Regions from separate parts of the Shinella sp. Sh6 genome, predicted to be linked through region 1. Evidence: predicted binding sites of a transcription regulator. Region 1 holds the regulator's gene; each other region holds the start of a gene.

Evidence for each region. Region 1 encodes PhoB, which activates phosphate uptake and scavenging genes when phosphate is short. Its sites were predicted from a motif close to TGTCATNNANCTGTCAT; they were not measured.
Region 2: ACZ5TO_RS08785 (UDP-2,3-diacylglucosamine diphosphatase) is a predicted target of PhoB. The motif match lies at 4,173-4,189, and genes of this name have one in related genera.
Region 3: ACZ5TO_RS07660 (ceramide glucosyltransferase) is a predicted target of PhoB. The motif match lies at 4,038-4,054, and genes of this name have one in related genera.
Region 4: ACZ5TO_RS06455 (DUF47 domain-containing protein) is a predicted target of PhoB. The motif match lies at 3,121-3,137, and genes of this name have one in related genera.

The regions. Positions count from the first base shown of each region.
Region 1 is NZ_AP044005.1:104,001-109,814, forward strand. Features, by position in the region: gene pstB (phosphate ABC transporter ATP-binding protein PstB) at 1-766, shown strand, start outside; gene phoU (phosphate signaling complex protein PhoU) at 809-1,537, shown strand; gene phoB (phosphate regulon transcriptional regulator PhoB) at 1,549-2,232, shown strand; gene ACZ5TO_RS00515 (GcrA family cell cycle regulator) at 2,605-3,144, opposite strand; gene ACZ5TO_RS00520 (acetylornithine transaminase) at 3,568-4,758, shown strand; gene argF (ornithine carbamoyltransferase) at 4,787-5,698, shown strand.
Region 2 is NZ_AP044005.1:1,783,740-1,789,553, forward strand. Features, by position in the region: gene ACZ5TO_RS08770 (ABC transporter permease) at 1-900, opposite strand, end outside; gene dgcA (N-acetyl-D-Glu racemase DgcA) at 999-1,982, shown strand; gene ACZ5TO_RS08780 (MFS transporter) at 1,952-3,175, opposite strand; gene ACZ5TO_RS08785 (UDP-2,3-diacylglucosamine diphosphatase) at 3,264-4,094, opposite strand; gene ACZ5TO_RS08790 (NADP-dependent malic enzyme) at 4,328-5,814, shown strand, end outside.
Region 3 is NZ_AP044005.1:1,547,976-1,553,789, forward strand. Features, by position in the region: gene ACZ5TO_RS07645 (nitrite/sulfite reductase) at 1-1,217, shown strand, start outside; gene ACZ5TO_RS07650 (DUF934 domain-containing protein) at 1,229-1,729, shown strand; gene ACZ5TO_RS07655 (ferredoxin--NADP reductase) at 1,939-2,751, shown strand; gene ACZ5TO_RS07660 (ceramide glucosyltransferase) at 2,812-3,963, opposite strand; gene ACZ5TO_RS07665 (cysteine hydrolase family protein) at 4,116-4,661, opposite strand; gene ACZ5TO_RS07670 (GlxA family transcriptional regulator) at 4,763-5,707, shown strand; gene ACZ5TO_RS07675 (serine/threonine protein kinase) at 5,711-5,814, opposite strand, start outside.
Region 4 is NZ_AP044005.1:1,321,037-1,326,850, reverse strand. Features, by position in the region: gene ilvA (threonine ammonia-lyase) at 1-786, opposite strand, end outside; gene ACZ5TO_RS06465 (TrkH family potassium uptake protein) at 936-2,390, shown strand; gene ACZ5TO_RS06460 (hypothetical protein) at 2,465-3,037, shown strand; gene ACZ5TO_RS06455 (DUF47 domain-containing protein) at 3,162-3,806, shown strand; gene ACZ5TO_RS06450 (inorganic phosphate transporter) at 3,806-4,813, shown strand; gene ACZ5TO_RS06445 (YoaK family protein) at 4,818-5,504, opposite strand; tRNA gene ACZ5TO_RS06440 (tRNA-Leu) at 5,619-5,703, opposite strand.

The DNA of each region.
Region 1 (5,814 bases):
GAACGACATTTCCTACAAGATGATCGGCAGGGACGTTTCGGTCTATTACGGCGAGAAGCGCGCCCTTTACGACGTCAATCTCGATGTACGCGAAAACACCGTGACGGCCCTCATCGGCCCGTCCGGCTGCGGCAAGTCGACGTTCCTGCGCACGCTCAACCGCATGAACGACACGATCGACGGCTGCCGTGTCACCGGCCGCATCACGCTCGACGGTGACGACATCTACGACCCGGCAATCGACGTGGTCGAGCTGCGCGCCCGCGTCGGCATGGTCTTCCAGAAGCCGAACCCGTTCCCGAAATCGATCTACGAGAACGTCGCCTATGGCCCGCGCATCCACGGCCTTGCGAAAGCCAAGGCCGACATGGACGCCATCGTCGAGCAGAGCCTGCAGAAGGCGGGCCTGTGGAACGAGGTGAAGGACCGCCTGCAGGAAAGCGGCACGGGCCTTTCCGGTGGCCAGCAGCAGCGCCTGTGCATCGCCAGAGCCGTCGCCGTCAGCCCCGAGGTCATCCTGATGGACGAGCCCTGCTCGGCGCTCGACCCCATTGCCACCGCCAAGGTGGAGGAACTGATCCACGAGCTGCGCGCCAATTTCACCATCGTCATCGTGACGCATTCGATGCAGCAGGCGGCCCGCGTCTCGCAGCGCACCGCCATGTTCCACCTCGGCAACCTCGTCGAGGAGAACGACACCGACAAGATGTTCACCAACCCGGACGACCAGCGCACGCAGGACTACATCATGGGCCGCTTCGGCTGACGCCCAAGCTCCCCCGAACCCGCGCGCATCAAGGACAGAACCATGGCCCCCTCCCATATCGTCTCCGCCTATGACGAAGAACTGAAATACCTCTCCCGCCGTATCTCCGAGATGGGCGGCACCGCCGAGCAGATGGTCGCCGATTCCGTCCGCGCCCTCGTCACCACGGATGCGGCGCTGGCCCAGAAGGTCATTTCCGAGGATATCATCCTCGACAATGCCGAGCGGCAGATCAACGAGAAGGCGATCGTCACCATCGCCAAACGCCAGCCGATGGCCGCGGACCTGCGCGAGATCATGGGCGCCATCCGCATCGCCGCCGAGCTGGAACGCGTCGGCGACCTCGGCAAGAACACCGCAAAGCGCGTCATCGCCGTGCAGAGCTCGGGCATGCCGCGCACGCTCGCCCGCGGTCTCGAGCACCTCGCCGAGCTCGCCCTTATGCAGCTCAAGGAAGTGCTCGACGTCTACGCTACCCGCTCGGTCGACAAGGCGAAGGCGATCCGCGAGCGCGACGACGAGATCGACGCGATCTACACCTCGCTGTTCCGCGAGTTGCTCACCTACATGATGGAGGATCCGCGCAACATCACGCCCTGCACGCACCTCCTGTTCTGCGCCAAGAACATCGAGCGCATCGGCGACCATGCGACCAACATCGCCGAGACCATCTACTACATGGCGACCGGCTCGCAGCCCGAGGGCGAGCGCCCGAAGGACGACACTTCCACGTCGGTGGTCGCTGCCGACCTTTCCGAAGCCTCCGAGTAAGGGACGCGCCCATGGTGCCGAGAATCGCGGTGGTGGAAGACGAGGAGGCGCTGAGCGTCCTCCTGCGCTACAACCTCGAAGCCGAGGGCTTCGAGGTCGATACGATCCTTTCCGGCGACGAGGCCGAGATGCGCCTGCAGGAGCGCATGCCGGACCTCCTCATCCTCGACTGGATGCTGCCGGGCGTTTCCGGCATCGAACTCTGCCGGCGCCTGCGCCAGCGGCCGGAGACCGAGCGCCTGCCGATCATCATGCTGACGGCGCGCGGCGAGGAGAGCGAGCGCGTGCGCGGCCTTGCCACCGGCGCGGACGACTATGTGGTCAAGCCCTTCTCGACGCCCGAGCTCGTCGCCCGCGTGCGCGCCATGCTGCGCCGGGCCAAGCCCGAAGTCGTCTCGACGGTGCTGCGCTGCGGCGACATCGAGCTCGACCGCGAGACCCACCGCGTCCATCGTCGCACCCGCGAGGTGCGCCTCGGCCCTACGGAATTCCGCCTTCTCGAATTCCTGATGACCTCCCCCGGCCGCGTCTTCTCGCGCTCCCAGCTCCTCGACGGCGTCTGGGGCCACGACATCTATGTCGACGAGCGCACCGTCGACGTCCATGTCGGCCGCCTCCGCAAGGCCCTCAATTTCGCGGGCATGCAAGACGTCATCCGCACCGTCCGCGGCGCCGGCTATTCGCTGGAAGCCTGAGCGGGCCATTCGTTTCGGGGAGGCAAGCGGGCCCTGCGGGGCCCGTTTCGCGTTTGAGGGGCTCCTCCGCTCGCTGCTCCCTCTCGGTCGTCATCCTCGGGCTTGACCCGAGGATCCACGCGTCACGGCATGAGCGGAGTTTGTGGCATGGATCCTCGGGTCAAGCCCGAGGATGACGACCGAGAGGGAGCGGGGATGAGAGGAGAGGGAGCGGGGATGAGAAGAGGGCGCAGGATGCGGACCGGGCGGAGGGGAGGCGGTAGGGATATGGAGAGGAAGTAGGAAGACTGCAAAACGCTGCTGCCTTCGTCCGAACGCCCCAAACGAAAACGGGCCCTTCCGGGCCCGCATCTCATTCCGCGTCGGTGCCTGTCAGCGCATCCGCCGGCGTTCGGCGGAGGGCTGGTAGGCGAGGCGCTGGTGGTAGGTGCAGTAGGGCGAGTTGTCCGGGGACTCGTTGCCGCAGAAATGGAAGTCGTCGTTGAGCGGATCGCCGATCGGCCACTTGCAGGTGCGCTCGGTGAGCTGCGTCAGCTCCAGCCGGCGCGACATCGGCACGACCACGCCGTTGTTGCCGTTGGCCGGAACGGGAAGCTGCTCGCTGCGGATCTCGAAGCCGGCGTCGGCGTCTTCCTTGGCGATACCCGTATCGGCGGGCCGGACGGCGGCGCGGGCGGCGACCGGACGGGCCTGGAAGGCCGAGGGGCGGGGCGTTGCCGCTGCCGGGCGCTTCGGGCGGGCGGCGCTCGGCGTGCCGCCGGCCTTGGCGCGGCCCGGCAGGTTCAGCCGGTGCACCTTGCCGATGACCGCGTTGCGGCTGACGCCGCCGAGTTGGGCGGCGATCTGGCTCGCGCTCAGGCCTTCGCTCCAGAGCTTCTTGAGTTTCTCGACCCGCTCGTCTGTCCAGTTCATGCTTTTCGTCTCCGCTCGGCGTTCGATGCGGGAATCCCTCGTCGCGTCCCGGACGGGTCCGGGACCTGAACGCCTTCAACTCTTTGGTGACTAGTTCCGCCGCATGCAGTCTAGTAATTGGTCTTTAACCTAGAGACCGGGGGACTCCGTGACAAGAGTCGCGGGAATCGGCGCGAATCGATTTCGAGGTTTTCCCCAACTTGCTGGTCGGGTGTGACTCGATAGCGACACCTCCCGATGCGCCGCGAATCCTCACCTTGCGGGAGGTTCAGCGCCGTTTGAGGCCGCGATTTTGTTGACAGGCCCGGGCGAAATGCGGATAGTGCCCGCATGCCGCCGAAAGGCGGCTTTTGATTTTTCCGGTATCCGGAAAAGTCAAGCCCAGGACCCGTTTTCCGCATCTCTTTTCGAAGGAACCGCGCCATGGCCGATGCCGCGCCGCTCTATGAAACCTATCTGCGTGCACCGCTCCGGTTCACGCGCGGGGAGGGCGTCTGGCTGTTCGACGAAAAGGGAGAGCGATATCTCGATTTCGCCGCCGGCGTCGCCGTCACCTCGCTCGGCCATGCCCATCCCCATCTCGTCGCCGCGCTGAAGGACCAGGCCGACAAGGTCTGGCACCTGTCGAACCTCTACGAGGTGCCCGGCCAGGAAAGCCTCGGCCGCCGCCTGACGGAGACCACCTTCGCCGACAAGGTGTTCTTCACCAATTCCGGCGCCGAGGCGCTGGAATGCGCGATCAAGACGGCGCGGCGCTACCATTTCGCCAAGGGCCATCCCGGCAAGTTCCACATCATCACCTTCGACGGCGCCTTCCACGGCCGCACCATCGCCACCATCGCGGCCGGCGGGCAGGAGAAGTATATCGAGGGCTTCGGCCCCAAGGCGCCCGGCTTCCTCAAGGTCCCCTTCGGCGACATCGCCGCCGTCAAGGACGCGATCACCGAGGAGACGGCGGCCATCCTCATCGAGCCGGTGCAGGGCGAGGGCGGCATCCGCCCCGTGCCTAAGGAGTTCCTGCAGGAGCTGCGCGGCCTCTGCGACGAATACGGCCTCCTCCTGATCCTCGACGAGGTGCAGTCCGGCGTCGGCCGCACCGGCCGCCTCTTCGCCCATGAATGGTCGGGCGTCACGCCGGATATCATGGCGGTCGCCAAGGGCATCGGCGGCGGCTTCCCCATGGGCGCCTGCCTTGCCACGGGCGAGGCGGCCTCCGGCATGGTCGCCGGCACGCACGGCTCCACCTATGGCGGCAACCCGCTCGCCATGGCCGTCGGCAACGCGGTGCTGGACGTGGTGCTGGAAGAAGGCTTCCTTGAGCATGTGCGCGACGTCGCCCTCGTCTTCCGCCAGGGCCTTGCGGCCTTGAAGGACCGCTTCCCCGAGATCATCGAGGACGTGCGCGGCGAGGGCCTGATGCTCGGCATCAAGTCGAAGATCCCCGTCGCCGAGCTCCTTGCCGCCGTGCGCGCGGAAAAGCTGCTCGGCGTGCCGGCCGGCGACAACGTGCTGCGCCTCCTGCCGCCGCTCACCGTGACGGCGGAGGAAGCGCGCGAAGGCCTCGCACGCATCGAGCGCGCCGCCGAAAAGCTGACGGCGGCAAAGGCCGCCTGACCGGGCACCGGAACAGACAGGACATATCATGGCAAAGCATTTTCTCGACCTTTCCGCCGTTTCGGAAAGCGATCTCCGCGTCATCATGGACGATGCGCACAAGCGCAAGGCCGCCAACAAGGCCGGCACGGAAGCAAAGCCCCTCGCCGGCAAGATGCTCGCGATGATCTTCGAGAAGCCCTCCACCCGCACGCGCGTTTCCTTCGACGTCGGCATGCGCCAGCTCGGCGGCGAGACGCTGTTCCTGTCGGGCACGGAAATGCAGCTCGGCCGCGCCGAGACGATCGGCGACACGGCCAAGGTCCTCTCGCGCTATGTCGATGCCATCATGATCCGCACGACCGATCATTCGCGCCTGCTGGAGCTTGCCGAGCACGCCACCGTGCCGGTCATCAACGCGCTGACGGACCTCACGCATCCCTGCCAGATCATGGCCGACATCATGACCTTCGAGGAGCATCGCGGCTCCACCAAGGGCAAGACCTTCGCCTGGACGGGCGACGGCAACAACGTGCTGCATTCCTTCGTCGAGGGCTCCGCCCGCTTCGGCTACACGATGAAGATGGCCGTGCCGATGGGCTCGGAGCCCGACGACAGGATCCTCAACTGGGCGCGCGACAACGGCGGCAACATCCTGCTCGGCCACGATGCCGATGCGGTGGTCGACGGCGTCGACCTCGTCGTCACCGACACCTGGGTCTCGATGAACCAGGAGCACCGCGCGCGCGGCCACAACATCTTCCAGCCCTACCAGGTCAACAAGCAGCTCATGGCGCGCGCCGACAAGGATGCGCTCTTCATGCATTGCCTGCCGGCCCATCGCGGCGAGGAGGTGACGGACGAGGTGATCGACGGCCCGCAGTCCGTGGTCTTCGACGAGGCGGAAAACCGCCTGCACGCGCAGAAGTCGATCCTCGCCTGGTGCTTCGGCGCCGTCTGACGGGGCATCTTGAAAAGCTGAAAGCCGCACCCGATCTAGGGGCCATCGCAAGGCGCCGGAAGGCGCCGTCTCTGGCGCATGCCCGCCCGGTATGAAATGATCGGCGTCGGGAGCGC
Region 2 (5,814 bases), 1.7 Mb from region 1:
CGCGGCGAAATTGGCGAGGATCGTCAGGAGCGGCAGGGCCACCGTCAGCGCCACGAGGCGCGGGAAGACGAGGACGCCGATGGGGCTGAGGCCCATCACCTTCAGCGCGTCGATCTCCTCACGCATCTTCATCGAGCCGATCTCGGCGGTGATCGCGCTGCCCGAGCGGCCGGCGATCATGATGGCGGTGAGCAGCACGCCCACCTCGCGAAGCTGGAGGATGCCGACGAGGTCGACGACGAAGACCTCCGCCCCGAAATAGCGGAGCTGGAAGGCGCCCTGCTGGGCGATGATCGCGCCGATGAGGAAGGACATCAGCAGGATGATCGGCACGGCGCGCACGCCCATATGGTCGATCTGGTGCACGATGGCGGCAGGAGAAACGCCGCTCCTGCGGCCGAGCTTCAGCTGCGCCCCGCGCACCGCCGAGCCGAGGATGAACATGGCCGCGACCGCGTCGTTCCACACGTCGACCATGATGCGGCCGACCGGCGTGAAGAGGCGTTCGAAGAGCGTGCCGCGCTTCGCCTTGTCCCTGTTCGGTTCGGCAAGCTCGGCCGGCAGCGCGCCGACGAGGTCGGCATAGCGTGCGCCCTGGCGGTCGGTGACGTTCACCTCGGCCCCGCCGGCCTGCCGCTCGGTGATGGCGCGGCGCAGGAGCCAGGCGCCGGACGTGTCCATCTCGCTGACGCCGGCAAGATCGATCTCGAGCGGGCCCTTGCCCTTGTTGCCCTTCGTCATGTCCGCGAGGCGCTTGGCGGCGGCGACGGCGGTCGTGTTGATCCAGGGGCCGGAGAGACGCCAGATCTCCCCGTCCCTGTCCGGCAGGCTCTCGCTCGTGATCTCGGGTGAGGCGGCGGCGGTCAAGTCTCTTGCATCTTCCCGTGCTTGGGACAACATGCGCCTGTCTTACCGGCTCGCCGGCCGTCTGTCACCGAACGAACCGGCAAAAGCTCCCTTCCCGCCTCGATTTTTTTGAGGTCTGTCAGGATGATCCCATGCGCCGAAGCCTTCTCGCCATCCCGGAAACCTTCCCGATCGCCGGGACCTTCACCATTTCGCGCGGGGCCAAGACGAAGGCCGAGGTGGTGACCTGCACCATCGGCGCCTCCGGCGTCGTCGGCCGCGGCGAATGCGTGCCCTATGCCCGCTACGGCGAATCGGTCGAGGGCGTGCTCGCCTTCATCGAGGCGATGCGCGGCGCGATCGAGGACGGTATCGGCCGGGAGGACCTTCTCGACCTCATGCCGGCGGGCGCCGCACGCAACGCCGTCGATTGCGCGCTCTGGGACCTCGAGGCCAAGCTATCGGGCGTGCCGACATGGCAGGTGCTCGGCTCCGCGGCGCCGCACAAGCTCGTCACCGCCTACACGCTCTCGCTCGGCGAGCCGGAGGCGATGGAGCGGCAGGCCGCCACGGAGGCATGGCGGCCGCTCCTGAAGATCAAGGTCGGCACGCCGGACGATGCTGCGCGCCTCAGGGCCGTGCGCGCCGGGGCGCCGCAAAGCGCGATCATCGTCGATGCCAACGAGGGCTGGCGGCCGGAAAACCTCGCCCATCATTTCGCGCTGTGCGCGGAGACGCGCGTCGCCCTCGTCGAGCAGCCGCTTCCGGCCGGCGACGACGCGGCGCTGCGCGGGCATGCGCGCCCGGTCCCGGTCTGTGCCGACGAGAGCGTGCACCGCACGCAGGACGTGGCGGGCCTTGCCGACCGCTACGACGCGATCAACATCAAGCTCGACAAGGCCGGCGGGCTGACGGAAGCGCTGGCGCTGCGCGCGGCGGCGCGCGCGCACGGCCTCAAGGTGATGGTCGGCTGCATGGTCGGCACCTCGCTCGGCATGGCGCCGGCCGTGCTTTTGGCGCAGGACGCCGATTTCGTCGACCTCGACGGCCCGCTGCTGCTCGCGGAGGACAGGGTGCCGGGCCTCCACTATGACGGCTCCGACGTCTATCCGCCGGAAGCCGCCCTCTGGGGCTGATCGCCGGCCGCAAGCGCGGCAACGCGCCCGGCGACGACGAAGGCGAGCCCCACCGCGGCAATCGCCGACATCAGGTAGAAGCCGTGCACGCCGTACCAGTTGTAGGCATAGCCCGAGACGAAGGTGGCGAGCGCCATGAAGATGCCTGTGTAGAAGAAATAGAGGCCCTGCGCGGCCGCCTCCTGCTCTTCCGCCACCCGCTCCACGAGACGGCTCTGCACGCTCGCATGCAGGATCGCGAAGGTGAAAGCGTGCGCGCATTGCAGCGCGAAATAACCGGCAAAGCCCATGTCGAGCGGGAAGACGAGCCAGCGGCCCACCGCCATCATCGCGCCGAAGATCATCATCGACCACAGGCTGAAACGGCGACGCAGGCGCACCGCGAAGAGGAAGAGGATCACCTCGGCCAGGACCCCGACGCTCCACAGGATGCCGATATCCGTGCCGCTGAAGCCGAGCTTGCGCCAGTAGATCACCGAGAAGGCGTAGAGCATGGCATGGCTGGCATTGACCAGCGAGACGCCGATCAGCATCAGCTGCACGTCGCGCTGGCGGAGCGTGCCGCCCGCCGGCACCGAGGCGATGGCGGCAATCGGCGACGGCCGGCGCGGCTTGCCGATCTTCGGCACGATCAGCGCGCCGAAGACCGTCAGCACGAACGCGGCGGCCATGGCCGGAAGCACCATTCCCCCGCCGTAGAGCCCGGCGAGCCAGCCGCCGGCCATGGTGGCGAAGATGAAGGCGAGCGAGCCCCACAGCCGCATCCGCGCATAGTCGAAATTCCAGCGTCTGACGCCGGAAAGCGCGATGGCGTCGGTGATCGGCACATAGGGCGAATAGACCGCGCCCTGCAGGGTGTAGAGGAGAAGGACCGGCCAGAAGCCGCCCGCCGCAAACAGCGCAAGCGCGGTGGAGAGCGACAGCACGCCCGACCACAACAGCACGATGGAGCGCTCGCCCAGCCGGTCGGCGATGACGCCGGCGACCGGCGCGGTGAAGACACGGATGAAGAGCGGCACCGCCAGCACGATGCCGATCTCGAAATCGTTCATCGAGAGCGTTTCGAGCCAGACCGGAAAATACGGCAGCGCGATGCCGTTGACCATCATCGGCGCGCAGAAGACGAGCGCGATGCGCACGGCGAAGAACGGCGGCGCGCCGGCGGTCGGGGAAAACCCGGAAGGGGACGTCATTGGCGGGGAACCTGCGTTGGAACGCTGCCGGCTCTAGCACGCCGGCCCATGCCCGCCAATCCGCTATTTCTACCAAGCCCGCCCGGCGCTAGGCGGCCTCGGGCGCGGCCAGCGCCGGCATGTCGCGCGAGACCGGCACCACCTCGGCGGGACGGCTTGCCACCTTCTGCCAGGTGATCAGCTCCATCCCGCCGTCATGGTGCTCGGCGATGGCCGTGCAGCTTTCCACCCAGTCGCCGCTGTTGATGTAGCGGATGCCGTCGATCTCGGTGATGACGGCATGGTGGATATGGCCGCAGATGACGCCGTCGGCATCGGCGCGCCGCGCCTCCTCGACCACCACCTTCTGGAACTCGCCGATGAAGTTCACCGCCGTCTTCACCTGCTGCTTGGCCCAGGAGGAGAAGGACCAGTACGGCAGGCCGAGCCGGCGGCGGACGGCGGCGAAGACGACGTTGATCGCGATCGCCGCGTCATAGGCCCAGTCGCCGAGATAGGCGACGACGCGGGCATGGCGCACCACCACGTCGAACTCGTCGCCGTGCAGCACGAGATAGCGCCGCCCGTCGGCCGCCTCGTGGATGATGCGGTCGGCAACCTCCACCCCGCCGAAATGCGTGCCGGGGAATTCGCGCAGGAACTCGTCGTGGTTGCCGGGAATGTAGATGATGCGGGTGCCCTTGCGGGCCTTGCGCAGGAACTTCTGCGTCACGTCGTTGAAGGCCTGCGGCCAGTACCAGTTGCGCTTCAGCCGCCAGCCGTCGACGATATCGCCGACGAGCACGATGGTCTCGGCCTCGTGGTGGCGCAGGAAATCGATCAGGAAATCCGCCTTGGCCGCTTTTGAGCCGAGATGCACGTCCGAGATGAAGAGCGTGCGGAAGTGGCGGACGTCGGGATTGGCGGGGGTCACGGTCATGCTTGTGTCTCCGGGTGGCCGGCCGCCGCGATCGTCGTCCGAGGGGGCGGCTTTCATCCCGTTGAAAACCAGACTCCTGTTTCAGATTGATGACACACCTATGCAATTTCGATCGACAAATAGCCATTGCACGGGGCGCCGATTGCGGCTTTATGGAAGACTCGTAAAACTTCACGTCGCGGCGTTTCCATGTCCGGAAAGGTCGCAGGAAAAACGATACAGGGCAGGACGACATGAGCACGGGTGACAAATCGAGGACGCAGAACGGCCCAGCGAGCGGCGACATCGACCAGCAGGCCCTCTTCTTCCACCGTCACCCCCGCCCGGGCAAGCTGGAGATCACGCCCACCAAGCCGCTCGGCAACCAGCGGGACCTGGCGCTCGCCTATTCGCCGGGCGTCGCTGCGCCCTGCCTTGCCATCCGCGACGATCCGGATACCGCCGCCGACTACACGGCCCGCTCCAACCTCGTCGCCGTCGTCTCCAACGGCACGGCCGTGCTCGGCCTCGGCAATATCGGCCCGCTCGCCTCCAAGCCCGTGATGGAGGGCAAGGCCGTCCTCTTCAAGAAATTCGCCGGCGTCGACGTCTTCGACATCGAGATCGACGCGCCGACCGTCGACAAGATGGTCGAGGTCATCTCCGCGCTGGAGCCGACCTTCGGCGGTATCAACCTCGAGGATATCAAGGCGCCGGAATGCTTCGAGGTGGAGCGCCAGCTTCGCGAGAAGATGGACATTCCCGTCTTCCACGACGACCAGCACGGCACCGCCATCATCGTCGCCGCCGCGGTGCTGAACGGGCTGGAGCTCGCCGGAAAGTCGCTGCACGAGGCCAAGATCGTCGCCTCCGGCGCCGGCGCGGCGGCGCTCGCCTGCCTCAACCAGCTCGTCGCCCTCGGCGCGAAGGTGGAGAACATCTGGGTCCACGACATCGAGGGCCTCGTCTACAAGGGCCGCGAGGCGCTGATGGACCAGTGGAAGGCCGTCTACGCGCAGGAGACCGACAAGCGCGCCCTTTCCGAGAGCATCGACGGGGCGGACGTCTTCCTCGGCCTTTCGGCCGCCGGCGTGCTGAAGCAGGAACTCCTCCAGCGCATGGCCGAAAAGCCGCTCATCATGGCGCTCGCCAATCCAACGCCGGAAATCATGCCGGAAGAGGCGCGCGCCGCCCGCCCCGACGCGATGATCTGCACCGGCCGCTCGGACTTCCCCAACCAGGTCAACAACGTCATCTGCTTCCCCTACATCTTCCGCGGCGCGCTCGATTGCGGCGCGCGCACGATCAACGAGGAGATGAAGATGGCGGCGGTGCGCGCCATCGCCGCGCTCGCCCGCGAGGAAGTGTCGGACGTCGCCGCCCGCGCCTATTCCGGCGATACGCCGAGCTTCGGCCCGAACTACCTCATCCCCTCGCCCTTCGACCCGCGGCTCATCCTGCGCATCGCGCCGGCCGTGGCGCGCGCGGCCGCCGAGACCGGCGTCGCCTCCCGCCCGATCAGCGATTTCGACGCCTATCTCGACCAGCTCAACCGCTTCGTCTGGCGCTCCGGCTTCATCATGAAACCGATCTTCGCCGCGGCGAAGAAGGCCGAGAAGAAGCGCGTGATCTTCGCCGAGGGCGAGGACGAGCGCGTGCTGCGCGCCGCCCAGGTGCTGCTGGAGGAGGAGATCGCCCGGCCCATCCTCATCGGCCGCCCGCATATCATCGAGACGCGCCT
Region 3 (5,814 bases), 1.4 Mb from region 1:
CCTCCGTCCATCCGGAATTCTCGTTCCTGCCGCGCAAGTTCAAGATCGCCGTCACCGGCGCCGAGCGTGACCGCGCGGCGATCCAGGTGCACGATATCGGCCTGCACCTGAAGAAGAACGGACAGGGCGAGATCGGCTTTGCCGTCTATGTCGGCGGCGGGCAGGGGCGCACGCCCCTCGTCGCCAAGAAGATCCGCGACTTCCTGCCGGAGGCGGACCTTCTCACCTACACGACCGCGATCATGCGCGTTTACAATCTCTACGGCCGGCGCGACAACAAGTTCAAGGCGCGCATCAAGATCCTCGTGCACGAGATGGGCGCGGAGGAACTGGCGCGGCAGGTCGAGGCCGAATTCGCCGAACTGCGCGGCAGCGAGCTGACGCTGCCGGAAAGCGATATCGCGGCAATCGCCACCTATTTCGCGCCGCCGCGGCTTGCGCCCCGCGCCGAGGGCTGGGCCAACCTTGCCCAGTGGAAGAAGGCCGATCCGGAATTCGCCCGCTGGGTGCAGCAGAACGTGCAGCCGCACAAGCATCCCGACTACGGCATGGTGACGATCTCCCTGAAGCCGATCGGCGGCATTCCGGGCGATGCCTCCGACGCGCAGATGGAGGCCGTTGCCGATATCGCGCAGGAATATGCTTTCGACGAGATCCGCGTCAGCCACGAGCAGAACCTCATCCTGCCGCATGTGGCGCTGGCCGATCTGGAGCCGGTCTATCGCGGCCTCGTCGCCGCAGGGCTGGCGACCGCCAATGCCGGCCTCATCACGGATATCATCGCCTGCCCGGGGCTCGATTACTGCGCGCTCGCCAATGCCCGCTCGATCCCGGTCGCACAGGAAATCTCCAACCGCTTCGGCTCGCCGGAGCGCCAGGCGGAGATCGGCGAACTGAAGATCAAGATCTCCGGCTGCATCAACGCCTGCGGCCACCACCATGTCGGCCATATCGGTCTTCTGGGCGTGGAGAAGAAGGGCGAGGAGCTCTACCAGATCACGCTCGGCGGCTCGGGTGACGAGAACACGTCGATCGGCGAGATCATCGGCCGCGGCTTCGAGCCGGAGAAGGTGACGGACGCCGTCGAGGTGGTCGTCGATACCTATCTTGGCCTGCGCCGCGACCCGTCGGAAACCTTCCTTGCCGCCTATCGCCGCGTCGGACCGCAGCCCTTCAAGGATGCGCTCTACGGCGAGAAGACGGTCGCGGCAGCCTGAGGAGAACGGCCATGACGAAAATCTGGAACGAATCCGGCTTCGTGACCGGCGATCCGTGGATCATCGAGACCGAAGATAGGAAGGCCGGGCCGGACGAAAAGGCGATCCTCAGCCTCGACGCCTTCCTCGAGAAGGCCGCCGGCACGAACGAGACGGGCCTTGGCGTGCTGGTCAATCCGGCGGACGACGTGCGCAGGCTGGAAGGCCATCTCGACCGGCTGGCGCTGGTCGCCGTCGCCTTCCCGGCCTTCAACGACGGGCGCGCCTTCAGCCATGCCTCGCTGCTGCGCTCGCGCCTGAAGTTTTCCGGCGAAGTGCGGGCGGTCGGCGACGTGCTGATCGACCAGGTGCCGCTGATGCTTCGCTGCGGCATCGACAGTTTTGCCGTCAGCAATGCGACGGCCCTGAAACGGCTTGCGGAAAACCGCCTGCCGGGCATTCCCGTCCACTACCAGCCGACGGCGCGTCCCGCGCAGGACGTCAACTCCTATAGCTGGCGCCGCCGGGCCTGAATTTCCGGGCCTGCTCCTTGAAAGGCCGCAATCGCGTGCCAGTATTGTTCCAGATCAAGGCGGATCGCCGCGTCCCGGGCGAAAGCAGGGGGCGCGGCAAATATTGCGCGGCCGATCGGCGCATTGGAACGCAATACCTTCCTTTGCCGCTCAACATGTAATATCTGCCTATCGTCAAATCCTCCGACCCATTCAGGATCGCTGCCGAAATGAACGCACCCGCCAAGACCGAAGATTTTGTTGCAACCGTCCCCGCCGGCGTTTTCGCCGAGACGGTCACGAGCGTGCAGCACTATACGGATCGCCTGTTCCGCTTCCGCATGACGCGCCCGGAAAGCTTCCGCTTCCGCTCCGGCGAATTCGCCATGATCGGCCTGATGGTCGGCGAGAAGCCGATCTACCGCGCCTATTCGATCGCAAGCCCCGCCTGGGACGAGGAACTGGAATTCTTCTCGATCAAGGTGCCGGACGGCCCGCTGACCTCGCATCTCCAGCAGATCAAGCCGGGCGATACCGTGCTGATGCGCAAGAAGCCGACCGGCACGCTGGTGCTCGACGCGCTGACGCCCGGCAAGCGGCTCTACATGTTCTCCACCGGCACGGGAATCGCGCCGTTCGCAAGCCTCATCCGCGATCCGGAGACCTATGAGAAGTTCGACGAGGTCATCCTGACCCATACCTGCCGCGAGGTTGCCGAGCTGAAATACGGCTTCGATCTCGTGGACGAAATCCGCAACCACGAATTCCTCTCGGAAATCGTCGGCAACAAGCTGCGCCACTATGCGACGGTCACCCGCGAGGACTATCCGTTCCAGGGCCGCATCACCGACCTCATCCGCAACGGCAAGATGTTCGCCGACCTCGGCGTTCCGCATTTCGATCCGGCCGTCGACCGCGGCATGATCTGCGGCTCGGCCGCAATGCTCAAGGAAACCAAGGAACTGCTGGAAGCCGCCGGCCTCACCGAGGGCGCCAACAGCAAGCCCGGCGAATTCGTCATCGAACGCGCCTTCGTGGATTGACCGAAGCGATCCTTCCGTAAGGAGAACAAAGCCCGGCATCGCCGGGCTTTTTCTTTGTATTCAGGAGCCTGCGGGCGCTTCCTTCAGTTCGCAGGCATGCGTGCCGATAGTCATCGTGTTGCCGCGCCAGTCGATGGCGCCGCCGAGCCAGGCGCGCAGCCAGATGGCGGGCATCATGACGTCGCGCACGATCATCGCCGGCACGGACCAGCGCGACAGCCGCCAGCCCTTGGCGAAGGCGAGAGCGATCTCCGGCAGGTAGATGCCGGCGAGGACGAAAAGGACGGCGGGCAGAAGCCGCATGTCGCCGAAGAGCACCGCCGCCAGCGCCAGCAGCAGCGGCGGCAGGACGCCGAGCAGGATTTCCGGCGCGAAGAAGCCGGGGAAGGTGACGCGGCGAAGGCGCGACCAGCGGCACTGGCGCGACCAGACCTCCCGTCCTTTGCGCCGGCCGAGCGGCTGCTCGAAGGGTGCCGAGACGAGATGGACCTCGAGGCCGAGGCGGTTCACCAGCTTGGTCGAGGCGGCGTCCTCGGCGATCTCGGCGTTCAGCGCGTGGATGCCGCCGTTGGCGTCCAGCATCGGCTTATACCACAGCATGCTCTTGCCCTGCGCGAAGCCGAGGCCGACCGCTTCGCCGGCATATTGCCAGCGCGCCTGCTGAGTATTGAGGAAGGCGCATTCCACCTCGGCCCAGAAGCCGTCCGGCCGCGAGCCGAGCGGCGTCGAGCAGACGAGGCCCGAATCGCGCCGCCAGTCGCCCATCAGGTGCTGGATGTAGTCGGGCGGCATCAGCACGTTGGAATCGGCGAGGATCACCCAGTCGTGCCGCGCGGCCTGCCAGCCCTTGACGCAGTTGTTCAGCTTGGGATTGGCGCCGATGCGCTCGTCGCCAACGAGGATGCGCGCCTCGACCTGTGGGTGGGCGGCGGCGGCCGCCTCGATCAGCGGGACGATCGGGTCGCTGGCGTGGGCGACGCAGAAGAGGAGCTCGTAGCGCGGCCAGGCAAGGCGGAAGGCGCGCTCCAGCGTCTCGCCGGAAAAGTTCTCGATGCCGCGCACGGGAACGACGATGGAGACGGGCGGCGTCTTGCGCAGGTCCGGCGGCGGCGCGCCAGCACGGTCGAGCCGCAGGCCGGCGATGGCGATGCTGGCAAGGTTGGTCGCAACGAGGGCGCCCGAGGCAAGGGCGAAGGCCTGAGCCATGTCCATTCACGCAAACTCCGCTGGGCGCCGCCTTGCGCGGGCGCCGGGTCCATTCACGCGGCAAGGAACATCATCGTCACATGACACGGGAATGACGGGCGGAGCGCGGCCGCCCCCACCGGGGCGGAGGCGGCCGGATTTGCGGGGCAGGCCAAGGCCTAGGCGAGGAATTCGGCGGTCGTCGTGACCTTGCCGTAGCCGAATTCCAGCGCCGCCATGATGGTGGCGTGAACCTGCGCGGCCGGCACGCGCGAATCGCCGAAGGCCTTGTCGCGCGTGGCGCAGGCGTCGTGCACGACGGTGAGGCCGTAGCCGAGATCGGCGGCGGCGCGGGCGGTGGCGTCGATGCAGACGTCGCTCATCGCGCCGACGACCACCACGTCCTCGATGCCGGCCGCCTGAAGGGTTTCCCGCAAGGTCGTGTCGCGGAAGGAGTTCGGGTAGTTCTTGACGACGACGGCGTCACCCTCCTGCGGTGCGACCGCCGAGATCGGCTGGATGCCGTCCGTGCCGGGCGCGAAGAGCGGCGAGGCGGCATCCCTGGCGACATGGTGGACGTGCACGATCCGGTCGCCCTTCCGGCGCGCGGCTTCCACGACGCGGGCGGCGTTGGCCGCGGCCGCGTCGATGCCGACGAGCGGGAAACGGCCCGAACCGAGATAGTCCTTCTGGAGGTCGACGATGACGACGGCGCACTTGCTCATGGGAATTCCTTTCCGTTGGCGTTCGATGTCGTGGACATTCTGCCCCGGTCCTGCCATCTCTCGCCATTGGCGATATCGACATAATCCGGGGTGAAAGTGACATGGCGGCGGAAATCGGACTGGTGCTCTATCCCGGCGTGCAGATGGCCGCCGTGCTCGGCATGACGGACCTCTTCCAGGCCGCGACGGCACTCGCCGCACGCAAGGGGGCGGAGACCCCGGCGCTCGCGGTCAGCCATTGGGGGCTGGAAGCGGGGCGGCCGGTGCGGGTGAACGGTGTCGATACGCCCGGCAAGCCGGCGGTACTCGTCCTGCCGCCGGCGCTCGGCGACGCTATCCGCCGCGAGGATGCCGCGCCCTTCGCCGCGTGGCTGCGGCAATGCCACGGCGAGGGTGTCCGGCTCGCCTCGATCTGCGCGGGCGCCTATCTCCTCGGCGAGACGGGGCTGCTTGCCGGGCGCACCATCACGACGAACTGGGTGATCGCCGAGATTTTCGAGCGGCGCTTTCCCGACGTCCATGTCGATACCGACCGGCTCCTCAACGACGACGGCGATATCGTGACGGCCGGCGGCGTCATGGCCTGGGTCGATCTCGGGCTGATGCTGGTCGACCGCTTCCTCGGGCCGGGCGTGATGCTGGAGGTCGCCCGCCGCTTCGTCGCCGATCCGCCGGGGCGCGAGCAGCGCTACTACAGCGCCTTCTCGCCGCGCCTCCTGCATGGCGATGCGGCGATCCTGAAGGTGCAGCACTGGCTGCAGGCGAGCGAGGCGAAGGACGTGGCGCTGGAAACGCTCGCTGCGCAGGCGGGCCTCGAGCCGCGCACCTTCCTGCGGCGCTTCCGCAAGGCGACGGGGCTGACGACGAGCGACTATTGCCAGCGCCTGCGCGTCTCCCGGGCGCAGGAGATCCTGCAGTTCACCACCCGCTCGGTCGATCTAGTCGCCCTCGACGTCGGCTACAACGACCCCGGCGCGTTCCGCAAGGTTTTTGCCCGCATCGTCGGGCTGACGCCGGGCGAATACCGCAAGCGTTTCCGCTCCTGAGCCCTATTGCGCCGCCGGCCGGCTCCGCACCACGGTGACGGTGCAGGGCGCGTGCGCGGCAACCTCGCCGGAGACGCTGCCGAGCATGGAGCGCATGGCCGATTCGG
Region 4 (5,814 bases), 1.2 Mb from region 1:
GTTTTCCGACAGCAGCATCACCTGGTCGGCGGAAAAGCGGCTGAGGGCGGCAAAATTCAGCGCGCCGATCTCGCCGACCGCCGCGCCGTCGACGAAATTGTCGACCTGGTCGAGCGTCACCACGGCACCGCTCTCAAGGCTCCGCTTGAGGCTCGGCGCGCCGGCGGGCTCGCAGAAGAGGAAGCTCGACGGGCCGACCATGCCGTCGAGATAGCCGGTGACGCCGGAGGCGAGCCCCCCGCCCCCGACCGGCAGGACGACGAGATCCGGCAGCCTGCCGTCAAGCTGGGCGACGATCTCCGCCGCCACCGTCGCCTGCCCCTCAATGATATCCGCATGGTCGAAGGGCGGCACCATCAGCGCGCCGGTCTCCGCCGCATGGTCGCGGGCGGCCTTGTAGCACTGGTCGAAGAAGTCGCCGACGAGCCTGATCGTCACGAACTCGCCGCCGAAGATGCGCGTCTTGTCGATCTTCTGCTGCGGCGTCGTCACCGGCATGAAGACGACGCCCGGCACGCCGAAATGGCGGCAGACGAAGGCAAAGCCCTGCGCATGGTTACCGGCCGAGGCGCAGACGAAGCTGCGCGCGCCGTCGTCCCTCGCCAGCACCTTGCGGAAGAAATTGAAGGCGCCCCGGATCTTGTAGGAGCGCACCGGCGAAAGGTCTTCGCGCTTCAGGTAGATATCCGCGCCGTAGCGGGCGGAAAGATGCTCGTTGAGCTGGAGCGGTGTTTCGGGAAAGAGCCCGCGCAGGGCCTCGCAGGCCGCGTCTACGTCCGGTTTCATGCCGTTCGTGCCATCCTTGAGTTTGATCGATGCAAAGGCTATAGCATCGAGCCGGGACGTGGGCAGCGGTTTTCGGCAAAATCGATGCGAAAAACAACAGGCTGCCTATCGCTGAGACGGACACCAGCCGCCATTGAGGACGACCTTCCTTGAACGCGACGATCTTCCGCTCCGCCATCAACATCGCCGCCATCGCGGGCATCTATCTTTCGCTGGCCATGCTCGTCCCGGCGTTCATCGACGTCTACTACGGGCATCCGGATTCGGAGATCTTCTTCCTCTCGGCCTTCGTGACGGGCGGGCTCTCGCTTGCGACGGCCGCCGCCACGCGCGCCGGCCCGCCGCCGTTCAACAAGCGGATGGGCTTCCTCGTCGTCAACATGCTGTGGCTTTCCGCCTGCGTCATCGGCGCCATTCCGCTGTGGCTCTCCTCGCTGAAGCTCACCTTCGCGCAGGCCTTCTTCGAATCGGTCTCGGCGATCAGCACCACGGGCTCCACGGTGATCGTCGGCCTCGACCAGGCGCCGCCCGGCGTCCTGATGTGGCGCTCGCTGCTCCACTGGCTCGGCGGCGTCGGGATCCTTGCGCTCGGCCTCTTCATCATGCCGTATCTGCGCGTCGGCGGCATGTCGTTCTTCAAGCTGGAATCCTCCGATACCGCCGACAAGCCGTTCGCCCGCATCGCCAGCTATACGCGCGCCTTCCTCGCCATCTACGTGGCGATCACCCTTCTTTGCGCCGTCGTCTACGCCATGCTCGGCATGAGCCGCTTCGATGCGCTGAACCATGCCATGTCGACGGTCGCCACCGGCGGGCTTTCCACGCACGACGCCTCCTTCGGCTATTACAAGAGCCTGCCGCTGCTGTGGGCAGGCACGTTCTTCATGACGCTCAGCAGCCTGCCCTTCTCGGTCTTGATCCTCTTCGTCGTCCGCCGCCGGCTCGATGCCTGGCGCGACCCGCAGATCCGCGTCTTCCTCGGCTATCTCGTGCTCTTCTCCGTCGCGGCAAGCGTGTTCATGCGCCTGCACAACGGCGTCGATTTCCACCAGGCGCTGGCCCATTCCTTCTTCACCGTCTCCTCCATCCTCTCCACGACCGGCTTTGCCAGCGACGACTATACCCAATGGGGCCATTTCATCGTGGCGCTCGCCTTCGTCGCCACCTTCATGGGCGGCTGCTCGGGCTCGACGGCGGGCGGCCTGAAAGCCTACCGCCTCATCATTCTCTTCAACTTCATCCGCACGGGCCTCTACCGCCTCATCTATCCCGACGGCATCCATGCGGTGCGCTACGGGCCGATGACGGTGGATGCCGATCTCCAGCGCAGCGTCTTCCTCTTCTTCATCACCTATGTCGCCATCTCGGCCATGGGCGCCATCCTGCTCGGCCTGATGGGCTACGACGTGCTGACGGCCTTCTCCGCGGCCGCCACCTCGCTTTCCAACGTCGGGCCCGGCGTCACCGACACGATCGGCCCGGCCGGCACCTTCGCGGGTTTCCACGATGCGGCGCTCTATCTCCTCTCCTTCCTGATGCTGCTCGGCCGTCTCGAAATCCTCACCGTCCTCGTCATCCTGACGCCGCTCTTCTGGAAGGGCTGACCCGACCGTCCTTGACTGTTGTCACGCTTCTTCGCATCCTGCCGCCCATCCGGCTGGAGGAAGACTGAATGTTGGTGCCGAAGTTCCTGTTGCGCTTGACCTTTATCGCCGCGCTCACGCCGGCGTTCGCGCTTGCCGGCCCGCTCGCCGATGCGGCGAAGAAGGCGGAGGAACAGGCGGCGGCGGGCGATACGGTCGGCGCGCACGACACGATCCGCGATGCCTACGGCGCCTTCGCCGCCACGCTCCCCTTCTCCATCGGCAAGTCCGTCTTCGTTTCCGCGCCGCCGCAGGGCTACGGCATGTATGCGGCGCGGCCGGATGCGACCTTCAAGCCGGGCGAGGCGCTGATCTCCTATGTCGAGCCGGTGGGCCTCACCTGGCGGCCGGCCGATGGCGGACTGCTGGAATCCCACTTCACCGTCGACCTCGAACTCATGGATGCCAAGGGCACCAGGCTTGCCGAGCAGAAGGCCTTCGGCTCCTTCGACTTCAAGGGCAGCGTGCGCAACCAGGAGGTCTTCGCCAAGCTGACGCTGAACCTGACGAGCCCGCCGGCCGGCGACTACGTGCTGCGCTACCGTTTCCGCGACAGCGCGAGCGGCGCCGTCGCCATCAGCGAGCAGCCCTTCAAGATCGCGCCCTGATCCCTCCCCGGCCCGTTTACCGCGTGCCAAGAGAATTGTGACAAGCCGAAAATCAAGGCTTTTCACCGGCGGGACGCTCAATTATGACAGCCGCATGACAAGCCCAGCCGCAGAGGGGCCATCCATGCTTTCGCTGTTTCGTAAACTCATGCCGCGTGAAGACCGCTTCTTCGATCTCTTCGCGCAGCATTCCCGCACCGTCGTCGGCGCCGCCGAGGCCCTGAAATCAGCCCTTGCCGGCGGCCCCGACATGGCCGCCCATTGCGACCGCATCGTCGCGCTGGAGGACGAGGCCGACGAGATCACCCGCGAGGTGCTGCTGGCCGTGCGCCGCAGCTTCATCACGCCCTTCGACCGCGGCGACATCAAGGACCTGATCCAGTCGATGGACGACGCCATCGACATGATGCACAAGACGGTCAAGACCATCCGCCTCTACGAGCAGACGAGCTTCCAGCCCGGCATGCAGGAAATGGGCGAGGCCATCGTCAAGGCCGCCCATCTCGTCGCCGAGGCCGTTCCGCTGCTCGACAAGATCGGCGTCCATGCCGGCCGGCTCAGCGCCATCGCCGAGGAAGTCACCCGCGTGGAAGGCCGCTCGGACGAGCTGCACGACCAGGGCCTCAAGAACCTCTTCCGCGATTTCGGCAAGTCCGACCCGATGGCCTATATCATCGGCAGCGAGATCTACGGGCAGCTGGAGAAGGTCGTCGACCGCTTCGAGGACGTCGCCGACGAAATCAGCGGCATCGTGATCGAGAACGTCTGATGGAGGCCACGCTCGCCCTTCCGCTGCTGATCGGCCTCGTCGGCGTCGCGCTGGTGTTCGACTTCCTGAACGGGCTGCACGATGCGGCCAATTCGATCGCCACGATCGTCTCCACGCGCGTGCTGCGTCCGCAATATGCGGTGTTCTGGGCAGCCTTCTTCAATTTCATCGCCTTCCTGTTCTTCGGCCTGCATGTCGCCGAAACGCTCGGCAAGGGCATCATCGATCCGGCCATCGTCAGCCCGCTCGTCATCTTCGCGGCCCTGATGGGGGCGATCGTGTGGAACGTCGTCACCTGGGTCTTCGGCATCCCGTCGAGTTCCTCGCACGCGCTCATCGGCGGCCTCGTCGGCGCGGGCCTTGCCAAGTCCGGCTTCGACGCGGTCGTCTGGAGCGGCCTCATCAAGACGGCGAGCGCCATCGTGCTCTCGCCGGCCTTCGGCTTCTTCCTGGCGCTGGTGCTCGTGCTGATCGTTTCCTGGTTCTTCGTGCGCCAGACGCCCTTTGCCGTCGACCGCACCTTCCGCATCCTGCAGTTCGTCTCGGCCTCGCTCTATTCGCTCGGCCACGGCGGCAACGACGCGCAGAAGACGATGGGCATCATCGCTGTGCTGCTCTATTCGCAGGGGTATGGCGGCGGGGAGTTCCACGTTCCCTTCTGGGTCGTCATCTCCTGCCAGACGGCGATGGCGCTCGGCACCCTGATGGGCGGCTGGCGCATCGTCCACACGATGGGCTCCAAGATCACCCGCCTCAACCCCATGCAGGGTTTCTGCGCGGAAACCGGCGGGGCCATCACGCTCTTCGGCGCCACCTGGCTCGGCATTCCCGTCTCCACGACGCACACGATCACCGGCGCCATCATCGGCGTCGGCGCGGCCCGGCGCGTCTCGGCGGTGCGCTGGGGCATTGCCGGCAACATCGTCGTCGCCTGGGTGATCACGCTGCCGTCCGCAGCCGTGATCTCCGCCCTCTTCTACTACGCCTCCGCCGCGCTGACGGGCTGAGCCGTCAGGCCATGTAGCGGGCGCTGAGGCCGAACAGGAAAAGCGCCATCAGGCAGAACACCCCGCCGCCCAGCGCCTGGAACCCCAGGACGCCGAGGACGCCGCCGAGCGCGAAGGAAACGATCGTGACGAGGTGCAGCCACAGCCGCTGCACGATCTCGGGCCGGCCGGCGGCGGGATCGGCGCCGGCAAGGATCGCAAGGCCGATGCCGATGTCGGTCGCGATGCCCGACACATGGGTCGTGCGCACGCGGCTGCCCGAGATGCGCGTCGACGCCGCGTTCTGGAGGCCCATCGCCAGGCTGAGGAGGCCGACGACGAGGATGCCGCTGGAGGCGAACATCCGCATGCCGAGCGCAACGCCGATCAGGAGCAGGAGGGCGGCCTCCGCGGCAAGGGTCAGCGCATAGACGTTGCGAAGCTGCCGGCGCTTGCCCGCCTGGATGAAGAGCGAGGCGATGAAGGCGCCGAGGATGAACATCGCGATGATGACGAGGAAGGCGAGCGCCGCATTGGTGTGCCAGACTGAGAGCATGTCCGACAGCATCGAGACATTGCCCGTCATGTTCGCCGAGAAATAGCCGTAGGCGAGGAAACCCGCGCTGTTCACCGCGCCCGCGACGAGGGTCAGCGTCGCCGCCAGCAGGATATCGATGGACGCCGTTCTGGTGTCGCCTTCCCGAATGAGCATGTCACAGGCCGTCCTTTCCAAACGATACGCCATATCGCGACGATTCACGCGGATTGGCAATGGCCGTCACGGCAGGGCGACAAGACATCGCGGGAAGGAGGCGTCCGGAAAGTCTGGTGCGGGCGGCGGGGGTCGAACCCGCACAGCCAAGGCCGAGGGATTTTAAGTCCCTTGCGTCTACCAGTTTCGCCACGCCCGCTTGGCTTGCTTTTCGATTTCCCGGAGCAAAACGTCAAGGACGTTTTCAGGGCGGCAAACAAAAAGGGTGCGGCCCCTGACGCTGGCCGCACCCTCTTTTTCAGCGACGTCT